3 regions of the Streptomyces enissocaesilis genome follow, and region 2 is predicted to be linked to each of the others. Evidence: riboswitches for the same ligand, from Rfam matches in the RefSeq annotation. Region 2 holds a riboswitch; each other region holds the start of a gene.
The links. Region 2 has a riboswitch for cobalamin ahead of ABD374_RS20565 (ribonucleoside-diphosphate reductase subunit alpha). Riboswitches for the same ligand answer to the same signal wherever they lie in the genome.

Region 1: it holds a riboswitch for cobalamin, as region 2 does, so the genes downstream of both, ABD374_RS24345 (ABC transporter substrate-binding protein) here and ABD374_RS20565 (ribonucleoside-diphosphate reductase subunit alpha) in region 2, are expected to answer to the same signal.
Region 3: it holds a riboswitch for cobalamin, as region 2 does, so the genes downstream of both, ABD374_RS24100 (hypothetical protein) here and ABD374_RS20565 (ribonucleoside-diphosphate reductase subunit alpha) in region 2, are expected to answer to the same signal.

What each region holds. Positions count from the first base shown of each region.
Region 1 covers NZ_BAAAUD010000047.1:410,060-416,157, forward strand. The annotation lists gene ABD374_RS24340 (FecCD family ABC transporter permease) at 1-326, opposite strand, end outside; gene ABD374_RS24345 (ABC transporter substrate-binding protein) at 335-1,345, opposite strand; cobalamin riboswitch at 1,387-1,522, opposite strand; gene ABD374_RS24350 (hypothetical protein) at 1,514-1,825, opposite strand; gene ABD374_RS34725 (helix-turn-helix domain-containing protein) at 1,816-2,175, shown strand; gene ABD374_RS24355 (M67 family metallopeptidase) at 2,064-2,480, opposite strand; gene ABD374_RS24360 (amino acid permease) at 2,557-4,005, opposite strand; gene ABD374_RS24365 (alanine/glycine:cation symporter family protein) at 4,375-5,919, opposite strand.
Region 2 covers NZ_BAAAUD010000041.1:43,350-49,447, forward strand. The annotation lists gene ABD374_RS20545 (GntR family transcriptional regulator) at 1-605, shown strand, start outside; gene ABD374_RS20550 (carbon starvation CstA family protein) at 855-3,074, shown strand; gene ABD374_RS20555 (YbdD/YjiX family protein) at 3,071-3,274, shown strand; partial or broken gene ABD374_RS20560 (Uma2 family endonuclease) at 3,331-3,914, opposite strand; cobalamin riboswitch at 4,027-4,150, shown strand; gene ABD374_RS20565 (ribonucleoside-diphosphate reductase subunit alpha) at 4,294-6,098, shown strand, end outside.
Region 3 covers NZ_BAAAUD010000047.1:364,124-370,221, forward strand. The annotation lists partial or broken gene ABD374_RS24075 (SPFH domain-containing protein) at 76-1,374, opposite strand; gene ABD374_RS24080 (peptidoglycan-binding protein) at 1,404-2,747, opposite strand; tRNA gene ABD374_RS24085 (tRNA-Lys) at 2,916-2,989, shown strand; partial or broken gene ABD374_RS24090 (galactose oxidase-like domain-containing protein) at 3,068-3,244, shown strand; gene ABD374_RS24095 (glycoside hydrolase family 6 protein) at 3,314-4,348, opposite strand; cobalamin riboswitch at 4,535-4,663, shown strand; gene ABD374_RS24100 (hypothetical protein) at 4,697-4,915, shown strand; gene ABD374_RS24105 (CbtA family protein) at 4,933-5,739, shown strand; gene ABD374_RS24110 (class F sortase) at 5,703-6,098, opposite strand, start outside.

The DNA.
Region 1 (6,098 bases), on a different contig from region 2:
ACCGAGGCGCCGGAGGAGACGCCGAGGAGGAAGGGGTCGGCGAGGGGGTTGCGCACGAGGGCCTGGAGGACGGTGCCGATGACGGCGAGCCCGGCGCCGACGACGGCACCGAGCAGGACGCGCGGCAGCCGTACGTCGAGGACGATCGTGCGGTACGGGCCGGGCCCGGCGGAGCCGGTGACGATGTCCAGGACCTGGCCGGCCGGGATCCGTACCGACCCCAGGGCGAGTCCGGCGACGGCCGCCCCGGCGAGCAGGGCGGCGAGCGCGGTGAGGACCAGGGCGTGGCGCAGCCGCCCGCGGGCGGCGGGGGTCTTGCAGCTCACGGCGTCCGCTACTTCCCGGGCTCGGTGTGGAGCCGGCGCGCGAGGGTGTCGACGGCGGCGGGCGCCCGTACGCCGAGGACCATGTCGGAGAGCGGCAGGACGGCGAAGCGCTTGTTCTTGATGGCGGGGACGTCGGCGAGGGCCGGGTCTTCGAGCAGGCGCTTCTTCTTCTGGGCGACGGTGGTGGCGCCGTAGTCGACGATGAGGATCACCTCGGGCCGGCGGTCGACGACGCTCTCCCAGGAGGCGTCGCCGAATGCCTTGGGGAGGTCGGCGAAGACGTTCCTGCCGCCCGCACGGGTGATCATTTCGTTGCCGATGCCGGCGCCGCCGACGGTGAAGGCGGTTTTGTCGCCGCTGTCGTAGACGAAGACGGGGACGGGGCGGGTGTCCTTCAGCTTCTTCCCGGTGGCGGCGGCCCTCGCCTCGGCCCGGTCGATCCAGCGTTCGGCGCGGTCGCCGATGCCGAAGGTGCGGCCGACCTCGCGGATTTCCCGGTAGAGGTCGTCCATGGTCGTCCGGCCGGCGCCGGGGCAGGACTCCACGTTGAGACGGGAGTCGATGCCGGACTTCTTCAGTGCCTCGCGGCTCCGGCCGTCGCCGGCGGCGAAGGCGGACGCGTAACCGCCGTACACGAAGTCGGGGTTGGCGGCGAGCAGCTTCTCGTACGAGGGGTACTCCTCGGCCAGCACCGGGGCGGCCTTGTACTCCTTCTCGTACGCGGGGAGCACCTTGTCGTCGAGGTAGGCGGTCCCGGCGAGGGACTTGGCGAGGCCGAGTTCCAGCATCACCTCGGTGACGTGCTGGTTCATGGTGACGACGCGGGTGGGGGGTGCCTGGTACGTCGTCTTCACACCGCAGTTGGTGACGGTGTAGGGGAAGCCGGGGGCCGCTTTCGCGGCGGGGCCGGGCTTGTTGCCGCCGTCCGCGGGTGCCCCGGTGCCGCAAGCGGTGAGGGGGAGCAGGGTGGCGGTGGCGGCGACGAGTGCGCGGCGGGAACGCCGGGTGCGGCTGGACACGGTGGTGCCTCCTCCGGGGGATTTCCTCGTCCCCTGGTCGGTGGTGCGGAAGGCGGCAGGTCAGTTCCTGGCTTCCAGGCGTGCTGATGCCTGGTCACAGTGGCGGGACCGTGCCGGATTCGCACCGGCTTCCTGGGTCCTGCCGCCCGGGTCGCGCCCAGTCTCCCATCAGGGCTCTGGCCGGCCCCACTCGGGCCGGGCGGAGTCCTGGACGGTCTCGGCGAAGTCGCCGCGCTCGTATCCGGGCACGAAGTGCTCCCGTACGCCGGCCTTGACGTTGCCGAAGGCGGTGTCCGGTTCGGGGGTGATCGACCTGGTGGTGTTCCTCCAGCGGCCCGGCGGCCGGTCGCGGTGGTCCGCCGCGTCCCGTACGCCGCCGACCCGTGATCCGGTGGTGCGTCCGCTGCTCGGCGCCGTCGTCGCCGATCCGGCGGCCGGCCGCAGCCTGCGGGCGACGGCCCGCCGGGCGGGTGTCGGCACGCCATCCGACGCGGCCGTTCCGGGACCGTACGGGCACCTCGCCCGCCGGGTTCGTGGAGGGCGTACGGCTGGAGGCGGCGCGCGTCCTGCTGGAGGGCGGGGCCGGGGTCACCGGGGCGGCCGCGCGCAGTGGCACCGGCAGCGACGAGAGCCCGCGCCGGGCCTTCGCCCGGCGCTTCGGGGTGGCCCCGTCCGCGTACGCCGCACGCTTTCGCGGTACGGCCGTGGCCGGCGGCGGTTACCCCTCGACCTTGACGTCTTCCTCCGTGATCACGCCGTCCACGATGCGGAACGAACGGAACTGGAAGGGGCCGGCGTCGTCCGTGTCGGCGGTGGAGACCAGGACGTAGTGGGCGCCGGGCTCGTTCGCGTAGCTGATGTCGGTGCGCGACGGGTAGGCCTCGGTGGCGGTGTGCGAGTGGTAGATGATCACGGGCTCCTCGTCCCGGTCGTCCATGTCGCGGTAGAGCTTGAGCAGGTCCGAGGAGTCGAACTCGTAGAACGTGGGCGAGCGGGCGGCGTTCAGCATCGGGATGAAGCGCTCGGGGCGCCCGGAACCGGCCGGTCCCGCGACCACGCCGCAGGCCTCGTCGGGGTGGTCGGCGCGGGCGTGCGCGACGATCTGGTCGTACAGGGCCTGGGAAAGGGTCAGCATGGGCCCCAGGATAAGCAAAGGGCCCCGCCCGTACCGAGGGGTGGTACGGACGGGACCGCATGCTGGACCGGGGAGGTCAGGACCGGGGCGGGAGACTCTGCGCGGTGTCGCGCTTCTTGAGCATCAGCCACGAGACACCGAGCAGCAGGGCCCACACGGGCGCGCAGTACAGCGGGATCCGCGTGTCCTCGCCGATGCCCATGATCACGACGACCATGCCGATGAAGAGGAGGGCGAACCAGCTCGTGTACGGCGCTCCCGGGGCCCGGAAGGAGGACTTCGGCAGTTCGCCGCGGTCGGACTTGGCCCGGTAGCGGATCTGGCTGACCAGGATCATGATCCAGGCCCACATGCCGGAGATGGTCGCGAAGGAGACGACGTAGTTGAACGCCTTGCCCGGCCACTGGTAGTTGATCCACACGCCGGCCAGCATCAGGACGGCGGAGAAGGCCGTGCCCACCAGGGGCAGGCCGTTCCTGGTCAGCCTGGTGAAGAACTTCGGGCCCTGGCCGTTGAGCGCGAGGTCGCGCAGCATGCGGCCGGTGGAGTACATGCCCGAGTTGCAGGAGGACAGGGCGGCCGTGAGGACCACGAAGTTGACGATGGCCGCGCCGACGCCGAGACCCATCTTCTCGAAGGCCGCCACGAACGGCGAGACGCCCGGCTGGAAGTGGGTCCACGGGACGACCGACAGGATCATGATCAGCGCGCCGACGTAGAAGACGGCGATGCGCCACGGGACGGTGTTGATGGCCTTGGGCAGGACCGTCTCCGGGTCCTTGGCCTCGCCCGCGGTGACGCCGACCAGCTCGACGGCGAGGAAGGCGAACATGACCAGCTGGAGGCTCATCACGGTCTGGCCGATGCCGTGGGGGAAGAAGCCGCCCTGGTCCCAGAGCAGGGTCACCGAGGCGGTGTCGCCGGCGTCGGAGAAGCCGAGGGTGAGGATGCCGGCGCAGATCAGGATCATGCCGACGATCGCGGTCACCTTGACCATCGAGAACCAGAACTCCAGCTCGCCGAAGAGCTTGACGGAGATCAGGTTCACGCAGAAGAGGGCGACCGTGAAGACCAGGGCGAAGACCCACTGCGGCTGGTCGGTCCAGCCGTCCGTGTTCTTGGTCCAGTACTGCATGTACTCCGAGGCCGCGGTGACCTCGGTGATGCCGGTGACGACCCAGAAGAGCCAGTACGTCCAGCCGGTCACGAAGCCCGCGAAGGGGCCGACGAACTCGCGGGCGTACTCGGAGAAGGAGCCGGAGACCGGGCGGTACATGAGGAGCTCGCCGAGCGCCCGCATGATGAAGAAGATGACCAGGCCCGCCATGGCGTAGGCCAGGATCAGGCTGGGGCCGGCGATGGAGATGCCCTTGCCCGCGCCGAGGAAGAGGCCGGTGCCGATGGCGCCGCCGATCGCGATCATCTGGATCTGGCGGGCGCCGAGTCCGCGCTGGTACCCCTCGCCGGGTGCCGCGCCCTCGGCCTCACTGCCGTCGTGCTGTTCGTCGACCTGCACTGAGGTCATGATGTGTCGCGCCTTTCTCCACGCTGGTCCGCGCCTGCGGTGAGGCCGCGGATCAGGTCCTGATCCCCCCGGATATGGATGGAGTGCTACCGGCGGTCGGCCGGCCCGAGCGCCGCCGGGGACATGGGTGGCGTCCCCGGCGATCGAGAAGATTTATCACGATCGTCCACATGATCCAGTGGGCCCTGTGTGGCGCACACCACGGAGAGAGGCGGAGAAATGGCGCTTAACCCGCCAGAACAGGCCACTTCGGTGACAGGATCGTTATCCGGATTTGAGTGTTCGCTGAGAGAACACCCGGGGAAAGCAGAACGGGCCCGTGCGCACCGGAAGCCGGTGCGCACGGGCCCGTGAGCCGCTGGGGGAACGTCAGCCGGCGCTCACCGGCGCCTTGTCCTCGTCCCCGTCGGCGCCCTTCGCGACGTCGCCGCCGGCCTCCCTGGTCTTCACGTACGCCAGGAAGGAGGCGAGCTCCCGCTTGACGACCGGGGCGAGCAGGTAGAGGCCGATGATGTTGATGACGGCGAGCATGAAGAGCACGGCGTCGGCCATGTCGATCAGGGTCTCCAGCGCGAGGAGCGAACCGGCGATCGCGAACAGGGTGTAGAGGACCTTGTACGTCAGCTCGCTCGTCCTGCTGCGGCCGAAGAGGTACGTCCACGCCTTCAGGCCGTAGTAGCCCCAGGTCAGCACCGTGGAGATGGCGAACAGCATCACCGCGACGGTGAGGATGTACGGGAACCAGGGCATCACCGTGGCGAAGGCGTCGGAGGTGATCGTGACGCCGCCGATGGACTTGCCCTCGCGGGCCTCGGTCCAGCTGGCGGGTTTGGCGATGACGATGGTCAGCGCGGTCATGGTGCAGATGATGACGGTGTCGATGAACGGCTCCAGCAGGGCGACCAGGCCCTCGCTGGCGGGGTGCTTGGTCTTGACCGCGGAGTGGGCGATCGGCGCGGAGCCGAGGCCGGCCTCGTTGGAGAACGCGGCCCGCTGGAAGCCGACGATCAGCGCGCCGATCACACCGCCCGCGACACCCTGGGGGTTGAACGCACCCTCGATGATGTCGCCGACCGCGGCCGGGACGGCGGTGACGTGGACCAGGATGACGGTCAGGCAGGCCAGGATGTAGATGCCGGCCATGGCGGGGACGAGCCTGCTCGTGACGTTGGCGATGGAGCGGATGCCGCCGAGCAGCACGATGCCGACGAGCGCGGCGACGAGGATGCCGAAGAACAGGGCGCCGGCCGACGAGCCCACCAGGCCGCCCTCACCACCGGTGACGGACACCAGCTGGGCGTAGGACTGGTTGACCTGGAAGAGGTTGCCGCCGAAGAGGCCGAAGAAGAGGACCATGAAGGAGGCGAGGACCGCCAGGACCTTGCCGAGGGTCTTGCCGCGGGCGCCGAAGCGGTCGACGAGCCCCTTGGGCAGGTAGTGCATCGGGCCGCCGGAGACGGTGCCGTCGGCGTGCACCTCGCGGTACTTCACACCGAGCGTGACCTCGACGAACTTGGTGGCCATGCCGAGCAGGCCGCACAGGATCATCCAGAAGGTGGCGCCGGGGCCGCCGACGGAGACGGCGACGGCGACACCGGCGATGTTGCCGAGACCGACGGTGCCGGAGACGGCGGCGGTCAGGGCCTGGAAGTGGTTGACCTCACCGGCCGACCCCTCCTCGTCGTACTTCCCGCGCACCACGTCGAGGGCGAGGCGGAACTTGCGGACCTGCACGAGTCCGAACCAGCCGGTGAAGACCAGGCCGGCGACGACGAGCCAGGCGACGATGAGGGGCAGTTTCGCGCCGCCGACGGACACGGAATAGAAGACGACTTCGTTGAGCCAGGTGGCTATGGGCTCGAAGAATCCGCTGACGGCTTCGTTGACGGATGTGGTGATGGAGTCGAGTGACACGGTGACTACCTCGATGGCGCATGGCTGCGACGCGTGGGAGGGCGCGGCGAGCGGCGAGCGGAAGTGCGGTTCTTTGAACGAACGCCGTTGTCCGGTGGGCGACTTGCGGCCCGCGGGTCCTCGGACGGGAACCTTTGGCGCCTTGGTGCCTTGGTCGTGCATGCGCCGGGGTGACCGGC
Region 2 (6,098 bases):
TCGACACGTCGCGCACGACGGTGCGCCAGGCGCTCCAGGAGCTGGTCGTCGAGGGCCGTCTGGAGCGGATCCAGGGCAAGGGCACATTCGTGGCCAAGCCGAAGGTCTCGCAGGCGCTGCAACTCACTTCGTACACCGAGGACATGCGGGCGCAGGGCCTGGAACCCACCTCCCAGCTCCTCGACATCGGTTACGTCACCGCCGACGACACCCTCGCCGGGCTGCTCGACATCTCGGCAGGCGGGCGGGTCCTGCGGATCGAGCGGCTGCGGCTCGCGAGCGGTGAGCCGATGGCGATCGAGACGACGCACCTGTCGGCGAAGCGCTTCCCGGCGCTGCGCCGCTCGCTCGTCAAGTACACGTCGCTCTACACGGCGCTGGCGGAGGTGTACGGCGTCCATCTCGCCGAGGCCGAGGAGACGATCGAGACCTCGCTGGCCACCCCGCGCGAGGCCGGGCTGCTCGGTACGGACGTGGGCCTGCCGATGCTGATGCTGTCCCGGCACTCGATCGACGGGAACGGCGAGCCGGTGGAGTGGGTGCGCTCGGTCTACCGCGGCGACCGCTACAAGTTCGTCGCCAACCTGAAGCGGCCGACGGACTGACGCGACGGCGAACCACGGAGCGGCCGGGGGTCCGGGGGCCGCCCCCGGGACAGCACAGCGTCGCCCACCTGAAGCGGCCGACGGACTGACGCGACGGCCGCCGGACAGGCAGCACTCCGGTACGGCTCTGACCTGCAGTGGTCGGGCCGTGTCCGTACCGATATGCGGACAGGGGGTTACGGACGGCGGTCGCAGCACCTAGATTTCGCGCACGTTACGAGTAAAGATCGCGCGAGGGGACGGATCGTCATGCCGCAGTCGCAGTCGACAACGCCAGCCCAGAGACAACGGGCCCTGTCCCCGAAGTCCATAGCCGTATGGGCCTCGGTGGCCCTCGTGGGCGCCATCGCCTGGGCGGTGCTCGCCCTCTCGCGCGGTGAAGAGGTCTCCGCCGCCTGGATGCTGGCGGCGGCTCTCGGCTCGTACGCCATCGCGTACCGCTTCTACTCGCGCTTCATCGCCCACCGCGTCCTGAAGGTCGACAAGAACCGGGCCACCCCCGCCGAGCGGCTCGACAACGGTGTCGACTTCCACCCCACCGACCGCCGCGTGCTGTTCGGGCACCACTTCGCCGCCATCGCGGGCGCGGGCCCGCTGGTCGGTCCCGTACTCGCCGCGCAGATGGGCTACCTGCCCGGCACGATATGGATCATCGTCGGCGTCATCCTCGCCGGCGCCGTCCAGGACATGGTGACGCTCTTCTTCTCCACCCGCCGCGACGGCCGTTCGCTCGGCCAGATGGCGCGCGACGAGATCGGGCCGTTCGGCGGCGCGGCCGCCCTGGTCGCGGTCTTCGCCATCATGATCATCCTGCTCGCGGTGCTCGCCCTGGTCATCGTGAACGCCCTCGCGCACTCCCCGTGGGGCGTCTTCTCCATCGGCATGACGATCCCGATCGCCCTCTTCATGGGTGTCTATCTGCGCATCCTGCGTCCGGGCCGGGTCAGCGAGGTCTCGATCATCGGCGTCGCGCTGCTGCTGCTCGCGATCGTCTCGGGCGGCTGGGTCGCGGAGTCCTCGTGGGCGGACACGTTCACGCTGGAGCCGGGCACGCTGGTCATCTGGATGATCGTGTACGGCTTCCTCGCCTCGGTCCTCCCGGTGTGGCTGCTGCTCGCCCCGCGCGACTACCTCTCCACCTTCATGAAGGTCGGCACGATCGGGCTGCTCGCGCTCGGCGTCTTCATCGCCCTGCCGACGATGAAGATGCCCGCGGTGACGGACTTCGCGACCAGCGGCACGGGCCCCGTCTTCGCCGGCTCGATGTTCCCCTTCGTCTTCATCACCATCGCCTGCGGCGCGCTCTCCGGCTTCCACTCCCTGGTCTCCTCGGGCACCACCCCGAAGATGGTCCAGAAGGAGACGCAGATCCGGATGATCGGTTACGGCGCGATGCTGACCGAGTCGTTCGTCGCGGTGATGGCGATGATCACGGCGTGCATCATCGACCCGGGTCTGTACTTCGCCATCAACTCGCCCGTGGGTGTGGTGGGAGACAGCGTCCAGGCCGCGTCCCAAGCGGTGACCAACCTGGGCTTCTCCATCTCTCCGGAGGCGCTGGCCCAGGCGGCGAAGGACGTCGAGGAGCAGAGCCTGCTCTCGCGCACCGGCGGCGCGCCGACCTTCGCGCTCGGCATGTCGGAGATCTTCTCCGCGGTCGTCGGCGGCACCACGATGAAGGCGTTCTGGTACCACTTCGCGATCATGTTCGAGGCGCTGTTCATCCTCACCACGGTGGACGCGGGCACCCGCGTCGGGCGCTTCATGCTCCAGGACATGCTGGGCAACGTCTACAAGCCGTTCCGCCAGGTCAGCTGGAAGCCGGGCGTCTGGTTCGCCAGTGCGGTCGTGGTCGGCGGCTGGGGCTACTTCCTGTGGGTCGGCGTGCACGACCCGCTGGGCGGCATCAACCAGCTCTTCCCGCTCTTCGGCATCGCCAACCAGCTGCTGGCCGCCGTCGCCCTCGCCGTCTGCACCACGCTGCTCGTGAAGTCCGGCCGCCTGAAGTGGGCGTGGGTCACCGCGGTGCCGCTCGCCTGGGACGTGGCGGTCACGCTCACCGCCAGCTGGCAGAAGATCTTCTCGGACGACGTGAAGGTCGGCTTCTTCGCCCAGCGCGACAAGTACCAGGCGGGCATCGACGCGGGCCAGGTGCTGCCGCCCGCCAAGAACATGGACCAGATGCACACCGTCGTCACCAACTCGACGGTCGACGGCGTGCTGTGCGCGCTCTTCGCGGTCCTCATCGTGGTGGTACTGGCCGACGCCGGCCGGGTCTGCCTCAAGGCGATCCGCGACCCGCAGAGCGTGAAGCTGCACGAGGCTCCGTACGTCGAGTCCAGGCTGGTCGCCCCCGCCTCGATCATCGCGACCAAGGAGGAGAAGGCCGAGCTGGTCGCGGCGGGCGCCGGCCCCGAGGGCGGCACCCGCAAGGAGACCGCGCCGGCCGGCCCGGGGGCCTCCGAATGACCCTGACGGACGTGCGCCGCGCGGCGGGCCGGATCCGCTGGTACGTCCGCGAGCTGACGGGCGAGTCGGCGTACGACCGGTACGTCGCCCACGCACGGTCGTGCGACCCCGAAGCACCGGTGATGACCCGCCGTCAGTTCGAGCGCGGCCGCACGGACGCCCGCGAGGCGGACCCCCGCGAGGGCTTCCGCTGCTGCTGAGCGGTCCCACAACGGGCCGCCGCGCCCCCTTACGGGGATGCGGCGGCCCGTCGGCGTCAGCGCACCCACTCCTTCAGCGCTTCGGTCTCCAGGGTGATCTCCACCGGGCCCGGCAGCGCCACCTGCTTGCCGAACGGGACCGTGTGCGCGTTCTCGTACCGGACGCCGTCGGGCTCGCTGCAGACGGTCACCTCGCGGGTGTCGCGGTCGATCAGCAGGTAGACCGGGATGCCGGTCTCGGCGTAGGCACGCGGCTTTTCCACCCGGTCGCGCTGGTCGGTGGCGGTGTCGTACGACGTGACCTCGACGACCATCAGCACGGAGTCGGGATCGGCTCACTCGCCCTGCCCCACGAAGGCATCACCGGGTGCGAGTGAGCCGTCGGGGCGCGCACGGCCCTTCCGGCATGCCTGCACCTTCAGTCCCTGGTCGGGGTGGAGCCACAGCTCGGGACGGGACTGCATACAGATGCGTGTCAGCCACTGAATGATTCGCCCGTGGTCCCCGTCCGGCACAACCCTCCCCTCAGCCTCCCGTCGATGAGTTCCCGCCGCACGCCCTCGGTCGTGCGGGCCAGTGTGCGCGTGGCCTCGTCGAATTCTTCGGGGAGCGGGTGGGGCCGGTCGGCGACAGCTGACATGGGGCGTACCTCCGTGTGCTCACGACGATAGCGGAGCGCTGTGACAACCACCTTCGCTCTTCCCGTGTGACACAACATGTGGGGGCCGCTTCACCCAACCGCCCCCACATGTATGCTCATGCTCGCTGTCGCCGCAGGGGAATCCGGTGTGAATCCGGAACTGTCCCGCAACGGTGTGATCGGTGCGCTTCTGCGCACCCAGGAGTCCGAAGACCTGCCGACGGTGTGTCCGGCTCGACCGAACCGGACACCGACACGTCCGGGCCTCGCGGTTGGGCCGGTGGACGCTACGCGGTATGCCGCCCTTCCCGGGGTGACGTGTGCCCGTACGCCCCCCCCGTTCCCCGCCGGCCCCGAGCCGAGCGAGGGAGAGCACCCCGTGACCATCGCGTCAGCCGATCCGGCAACTGCCACGGAGCCGACGGATCCAGCGGAGTCGACGGAGCCGTCCGACGGGCCCGGAGCCGGGACCGCACTGCTGCGGACCCTCACCGACCTGACCGCCGACCTTCCCGACACCGACCCGGGCAGGGTCGCCGCGGCCGCCCTGCGCGGCCGCAACGCGGCGTCGGACGCGGCCGAGCTCCGGGGCCTCGCCACCGACGCCGCCGCCGGGCTGATCTCCGAGGACCCGGCGTACTCCCGGCTCGCGGCACGCCTCCTGACCCGGACGATCCGCGACGAGGCGGCGACGCAGGGCGTCCGCACCTTCTCCGAGTCGGTGTCCGTCGGCCACCGCGAGGGCCTGATCGCCGACCGTACGGCCGGCTTCGTGACCGCCCACGCGGCCCGCCTCGACGCGCTGGTCGACCCGGCCGCCGACGACCGCTTCGGCTACTTCGGCCTGCGCACGGTCTACAGCCGCTACCTCCTGCGCCACCCGATCACCCGTCAGGTGATCGAGACCCCGCAGCACTTCATGCTGCGCGTGGCGTCCGGTCTGGCCAAGGACGACTCCCCCGCGGCCGCCGACGAGGTCGCCGCGCTGTACCGCCTGATGAGCCGCCTGGACTACCTGCCGTCCTCGCCGACGCTCTTCAACTCCGGTACGCGTCACCCGCAGATGTCCTCCTGCTACCTGCTGGACTCGCCGCTCGACGAGCTCGACTCGATCTACGGCCGCTACCACGAGGTCGCGCGCCTCTCCAAGCACGCGGGCGGCATCGGCCTCTCGTACTCCCGCATCCGCGCCCGCGGCTCCCTGATCCGCGGCACCAACGGTCACTCGAACGGCATCGTCCCCTTCCTGCGCACCCTCGACTCGTCGGTCGCCGCCGTCAACCAGGGCGGCCGGCGCAAGGGCGCGGCCTGCGTCTACCTGGAAACCTGGCACGCGGACATCGAGGAGTTCCTGGAACTGCGCGACAACACGGGCGAGGAGGCGCGGCGTACGCACAACCTGAACCTCGCGCACTGGATCCCCGACGAGTTCATGCGCCGCGTCGACGCGGACACCGACTGGTCGCTGTTCTCGCCCGCGGACGTTCCCGAGCTCGTCGACCTGTGGGGCGACGCGTTCGACCGGGCGTACCGCAAGGCGGAGGCGGACGGTCTGGCCCGTACGACGATTCCCGCGCGCCAGCTGTACGGCCGGATGATGCGTACCCTCGCGCAGACCGGGAACGGCTGGATGACGTTCAAGGACGCGTCGAACCGTACGGCGAACCAGACCGCCGAGCCGGGCTCCGTCGTCCACTCCTCGAACCTGTGCACCGAGATCCTGGAGGTCACGGACGACGGTGAGACGGCCGTCTGCAACCTCGGTTCCGTCAACCTCGGTTCGTTCGTGTCCCGGAACGGCGAGATCGACTGGGAGCGGCTGGACGAGACCGTCCGTACCGCCGTCACCTTCCTCGACCGCGTCGTCGACATCAACTTCTACCCGACCGAGCAGGCCGGCCGCTCCAACGCCAAGTGGCGCCCGGTGGGTCTGGGCGCGATGGGTCTCCAGGACGTCTTCTTCAAGCTGCGCCTGCCCTTCGACTCCCCCGAGGCGCTCGCCCTCTCCACGCGGATCGCCGAGCGCATCATGCTCGCCGCGTACGAGGCGTCCTGCGACCTCGCCGAGGTCAGCGGCCCGCTCCCGGCCTGGGAGAAGACCCGCGCGGCGCGCGGCGTCCTGCACCCCGACCACTACGGCGTCGAGGTCACCTGGCCGGAGCGGTGGGACGCGCTGCGCGCCCG
Region 3 (6,098 bases), on a different contig from region 2:
GACCAAGTCCCAATGTATGGACGGGACATGGTTGTGTCCATATCAAAGACAGGTTCATACCGACGGCGGACGCGTTCACAGCCCCTCCCCACGCCCCGTGTAGAAGGCCACCGTCAGGTCCTTCACGAGCGCCTTGCGTTCGTAGTCGTCCAGTTCCACGAGGCCGCGCGAGGTCAGCCGCGTCACCGTGTCGTCCACCGCGTCCACCACCGACGACAGCACGCTGTCCCGGTGCTGCGCGTCGAGCACGGCGACCTGCCTGCGCCGCATCGCCGCCGCGACCTCGGGCGCGTACTCGATCCGCGTCGGCTGCGCCGAGAAGACCTCGATGCCCACCGGCGCCGCCTCCGCCGCCAGCATCCGGGTCAGCGCGTCACCGACCGCCTCCGCGTCGCGCAGCGTCGGCGCGGTGTCGTGGAAGGCGTCGGCCGGCAGTTGCGACAGCACCCGGGCCATCGCCGCCTCGACCTGCTCGCGCAGATACCGGGTGTGGTCCTCGACGGCGAGCATCGCCCGCGCCGTGTCCCTGATCCGCCACACCACGAGCACCACGACCCGCAGCGCCACCCCGTTGGCGTCCACGGCCTCCATCGGCTCACTGCGCCAGTGCCGCAGCCGTACGTCGATCCGGCGGCGCAGCAGCAGCGGGCTCACCCACACCAGGCCGCTGCGCCGCACCGTCCCCCGGTAGTCGCCGAACAGCGAGAGCACCCATGCGTATCCGGTCCGCCCGCGCCCCAGACCGCCGAACGCGAACAGCACGACCAGCACCAGCACGGCCAGCACCGCCCAGGTCCCGAGCCCGATGCCGTGGTACGGGCGAGGGGGCAGCCCGAACAGTTCGGCGGCCCGCGCGGGCACCACCCCCCTCCACCACACCGCCGCCGCGCCCGCCGCGAGCGCGCCCGCCCCCACGACGACCGCGCTCCAGCCGGACAGCGAGGGGCCGGGCCGCTCCGACAGCCCGGGATCGGCGGGCGTGGCGGGCCGCAGGGACCGCACCTGCCCGGACAGCGGTACGGAGGCGGGCGAGACGGCCTCGGACGGTCGCAGGGCCGCGGCCCTGCGTTCGGGGCGCGGCCGTTCGGCGGCGCCTTTCCTGCGCCTGATCACCGTGGCGCCGGGCGGCAGCGTCAGCGCGGTCGGTCCGGTGTCGTCGCGGAACAGCAGGTGCACCGGGATCTCGATGGTGGTCTCGTTCCTGATGACCGGGGCCCGCCGGGTGTCCGGCCGCTCGGGGGCGGCCGGGGCGGAGCCTTCCGGCCCGGTTGCCCCGGCTGCCCCGACCGGCCCGGCTGCCCCGGATGTCTTGGATGCCCCGGATGCCTTGGGCTCCTCGGACGTCTTTGATGCCTCGGATGCCTCGGATGTCTCTGAAGCCGTGGTGCTCATCGTTGCCTCCGTCATGCGAAGAGCCGCTGCCAGGTCCGCGGGCCGGGGTAACCGTCGGCCGCCGCACCGCGCCAGCCCTGGGCCCGCTGGAACGCCTCGACGTTGCGCCGGTCCGCCTCGCTCCAGCGCGGCCCCGGCCCCCACGCGTAGTGCTTGCCGTAGCCCTTCCTCACCAGCTGGTGGCCGAGCTTCTCGACGTACTCGTTCGACTGGCCGGGCCTGAAGTACCCCCGTCCGGGGAACGCCGTGGCGCCCGTTCCGGCGCCGGCCACACCCGGGATGTCCTTGCCCGCGCCCTGGACCAGCAGCCGCCAGGTGTGCGGGCCCGGCACCCCGTCGGCCTCCGCACCGCGCCAGCCCTGGGCCCGCTGGAACGCCTGGGTGGCGCGCCGGTCGGCCTCGCTCCAGCGCGGCCCGGGGCCCTCCTCGTAGAACCGCTTGCCGCCCCGGTCGACGAGCATCCGCCCCAGTTGGGTGACGTACCCGTTGTCCGCGCCGGGCCCGAAGAATTCCGCGCCGGGATAGGCCGACTCGGCGGGAGTGTCACCGCTGCCGCCGGCTCCGACGCCCTTGTAGCGGTAGGGGATGTAGCGCGACGAGTTGTTCCAGTAGGCGTACGGGGTGGCCTTGTGGCGGGTGTGCGGGCGGGTCTGCTCGTAGGCCATGTAACGGGTGCGGGTGCCGTCGGTCCAGCCGCCGAAGATCGTGACGTGCGAGCCCTTGGTGGGGTCGGCCGGATTGTGGAAGAGCAGCATGTCACCGGGTTCGAGCTGGTCCCGCGTGATCCGGGTGCCGTACTCGGCGAGGCTCCCCGTCCATTCGTTGCCGCCGAGGTTCCAGGCCATCGAGACGTAGCCCGAGCAGTCCTGCCGGTACCCGTCCGACCAGTACTTCTCCATGCTGTACGGGACCTTGGCGGTCACCCAGCGCCGGGCGCGTTCGAGGATCTCGGCCCTGGTGATGTGGCGCGGGGCGGGTGTGGTGGACGCGGCCGGGGTCACGTTCACGGCCTGCGCGGGGTGCCCGGGCCGGCCGGGCCGCTCGGTCCACCCCGCCCCGCCCGGCCGCTCGCCGTGCAGCGGTCCGGTCCCGCCCTGCGGGGTGTCGGGGTCGCTGTCGGCGCCCGTCCTGGCGGGTGCGTGCCCGGTGGCGGCGACGTCCGCCGCGCCGGTTCCGCCGCCGAGCACCACGCCCGCGGCGGTGGCGAGGACCAGCGCGCGGCGGGCTCCGTGGGCGGCCGGGTGGCCGCCGGCCGCGACCGCCAGCCCGAGGGCGGCGGCCCGGCGCCGCTGGGCACAGCCCGGGCAGCCGCAGTCGGCCGCGGGTTCGTACTCCTCGAACACCGGCATCGTCATGCGGTTCCCCTCCCGTGGGTTCCTGTGGCGCGTATACACAGGTGACAGTGTTTCAACTACCTTTACATAATGCATGTTAACGGCACAAATAAATACTAATCGGACATTTCTCGGCGTGGCCGGTCCCGAGCACGCGCGCCGGTCGGGTAAAGTTCTCCGAGTCAGCAGGCGCCGCTAGCTCAGTTGGTTAGAGCAGCTGACTCTTAATCAGCGGGTCCGGGGTTCGAGTCCCTGGCGGCGCACGCACCACCGAAGCCCCCTCACTCCGTGTGAGGGGGCTTCGGTATGCGCACGCCGCGTCCGTCAAGGACGCGAAGCCGATGCGGCCCGGCGCCGTCCCCCGTGTCACCGACCTCGACCAGCGCACGGTCGTGCCGAAGGCGGGGAAGGCGGGCGACGGCATCTCGGTCACCGTGCCGAGGAACCGGGCGCCGGTCCCGTCCGGCTGCTCCCTGCTCTTCGTGACGGGCGGCCGGGGCACACCCTCGGAGGGCGTCTGGGCCGAGGTCCCTCGGCGGCCACGGGCGCGGACGCACCCGGGCAGGGCGGCAGAGGGAGGGCCGTGGTTACTTCTGCGCGTTGCGGGCCAGTTCGAGCGCGTACTCCTCGTACCACTCCCCCGCCTTCGGGCCGCCCTTGCAGTCGCCGTCCGACTCGCCGGGACGCTTGATCCACAGGTAGGCGTCGACCAGGTCGTCGCCGGTCTTGGTGGTCGGCTTCTCACCGAGCGCGCGGCCCGGCGGATTGCACCAGTTCTCCGCGGGGTCGCCCCCGGTGTACGGGCCGTTGCCGTTGCGGCTGGTGTCGATCACGAAGGGCTTGCCGCCGGCCTTCGCCGAGAGCCTCTTGCCGAAGTCCCTGCTCACCCCGGTGGTCTGGAAGTTGGAGACGTTCACCGAGAAGCCGTCGGCGTCCGCGATGCCCGCCCGCCGGAGCGGCTCGAACAGCGCGTCGGGCGACTTCCAGCCCGCGTTGCCCGCGTCCAGGTACACCTTGGCCTTCGGCTGCCGCTTGAGCCGCGTGACGGCGTCCTCGAGGAGGTCGTACCGCTCCTCGTGGAACTCCTCGGGCGTGCAGCCGTCGACCAGGTGCAGCAGCGCGTCCGGCTCCAGGATCACGGTGGCCGGGCGGCCGCCGATGCCCCGGGCGACCTCGTCGACCCACGCCCGGTAGGCGTCGCCGTCGGCCGCGCCGCCCTTCGAGAACTGCCCGCAGTCGCGGTGCGGGATGTTGTAGAGGACGAGCAGCGCGTCACGGTCGGCCTTCTCGGCCGCCTCGGTGAAGCCCCTGGCCTGCGCCTCGGCGTTCTCCGAGAGGATCCACTCGGCGGCCGGCTGCTCGGCGATCCTCCTGATCAGCCCGGCCTTCTCGTCGTCGCCCCGCTCGGCGTACTCCGCGACCTGCCGGGCGGCCCTTCCTTCCGGATTGACCCAGTACGGGTCACTGCCCTTCGGCTGCTGCTTCACCGACGGCTGCTCCGTCTCGCCGCCCCCGTCGCCGCCGGACGAGGAACAGCCCGTCAGCAGCAGCGCGGCGCCCACGGCCCCCACCGCGACCGCCCGGACACCCCTGCGCCCACGGTCGCCGCACCTGCCGTACATCCACTCCCCCTCGACCGCACCGACATGGCTGAGAACCCCCCGGCCTCCCCCGGACACATCCGGGCGAAACCATCGTGACACACGGGTCCGTCACCGGACATGGGAGACAGGGGGCGCGGGGCGGGCGGGCCCGCGCGGCGCCCTGTTGACAGTGTTCAGCCAGGCTGGGACTCTCCGGGGGACAACTCCACACATCGAGACGACGGTGGACAGGAACCCGGTGCGATTCCGGGACGGTCCCGCCACTGTGACCGCACGAGAGCCCGGGTGCCCCCGTACGGAAGTCAGGAACTGACCCGTCGTTCTCCTGCCATGGGGCGTGGAAACCCCAGAAGGAGGCTCACCGGTATGTCACTGCACACCGCGCAGCACACCGACACCGCGGCGGTCGCGTCCGCCGCGGCCGGCACCCGCGACTGGCTGATCATGGCCGCCGCGGCGATCGTCGCGCTGATCGCGCTCTACGCGGTCTTCATGGACAACGGCACGGTCGTCTCCGCGACCGGCGACTACCTGCACGAGTTCTCGCACGACGGCCGGCACCTCTTCGGTGCCCCCTGCCACTGATCGGGGCCGTACGCACCATGTCCGCACCTGTCACACCCGTACTGCCCCTGCTCGGGCGCGGGCTGGCGGCGGGCGGGGTGGCCGGCCTTGCCGCCGGCCTCTTCTCGCTGCTCCTCGCCGAGCCCCTGATGGACCGCGCGATCCGCCTCGAAGAGGCACGCTCCGCCGCCGCGGAGCATGCCCACGGGGCGGCCGCCACGGCCGTCCAGCACCACGAGGAACTCTTCTCCCGCTCCACCCAGCACGCCGGCCTGGTCGTCACGGCGGTCGTCGCGGGCCTCGCGCTGGGCGCCCTGTCCGCCCTCGCGTACGCCCTGGTGCACCGCCGTACGGGGATCGGCGAACGGCCGTGGCCCCGCGCCCTGACCTTCGGCGCGGCCGCCTTCGTGGCGGTCTCGCTGCTGCCGGGGCTGCGCTACCCGGCGAGCCCGCCGGGTGTCGGGGACTCCGGCACCGTGGCCGACCGCCAGGCCCTGTGGCTGGCCGCCGTCGTGATCGGCGTCCTCGGCATGGTGCTGGCGTGGCAGGTGTACGTACGCCTCGCCGGCCGGCCGGTCCCGGTGCGCCAGATCGCGGTGGCCGTCACGGCGGTGGCGACGCTGGCGGTGCTCTTCGCGCTGCCGGGCAACCCGGACGAGGTGCCGGTGGCGGCGACGCTGCTGTGGGACTTCCGGATGCTGTCGCTGGCCTCGCACGCGCTGCTGTGGGCGGTGTTCGCGGCGGTGTTCGGCGGGCTCGGGCTGCGGGCCGCGGGGCGTGGGCGGGGCCTGTCCCCGGGGCCCGTTCCTCAGACGCCGGCCGGACTGGAGGCGCCCGTCAGGTAGGCCGACACCACGACGTTCGCCGTGTAGGTGCGGGCCTTCTTGTCGTACGTGCCCCCGCAGGTGATCAGGCGCAGTTCCGCCCGGCCGCTCTCGCGGGGGCCGTACACCTTCTGCGGGTCGAAGCGTTCGCGGGTGAAGACCTGGACGTCGTCGACGGTGAACTCCAGGCTCTCGCCACCGGCCCCCGTCACCCGGACCTTCGCGCCGGGGCGGGTCGCGCTCAGGTGGTAGAAGACGGCCGGTCTGCTCTCGGTGTCGACGTGGCCGACGAGCAGGGCGGCCCCCGCCGCGCCCGGCCTGGTCCCGTCCCCGTACCAGCCGACCCTCGACGGCTGGCTGTACGGCGGCGGATCGACGGC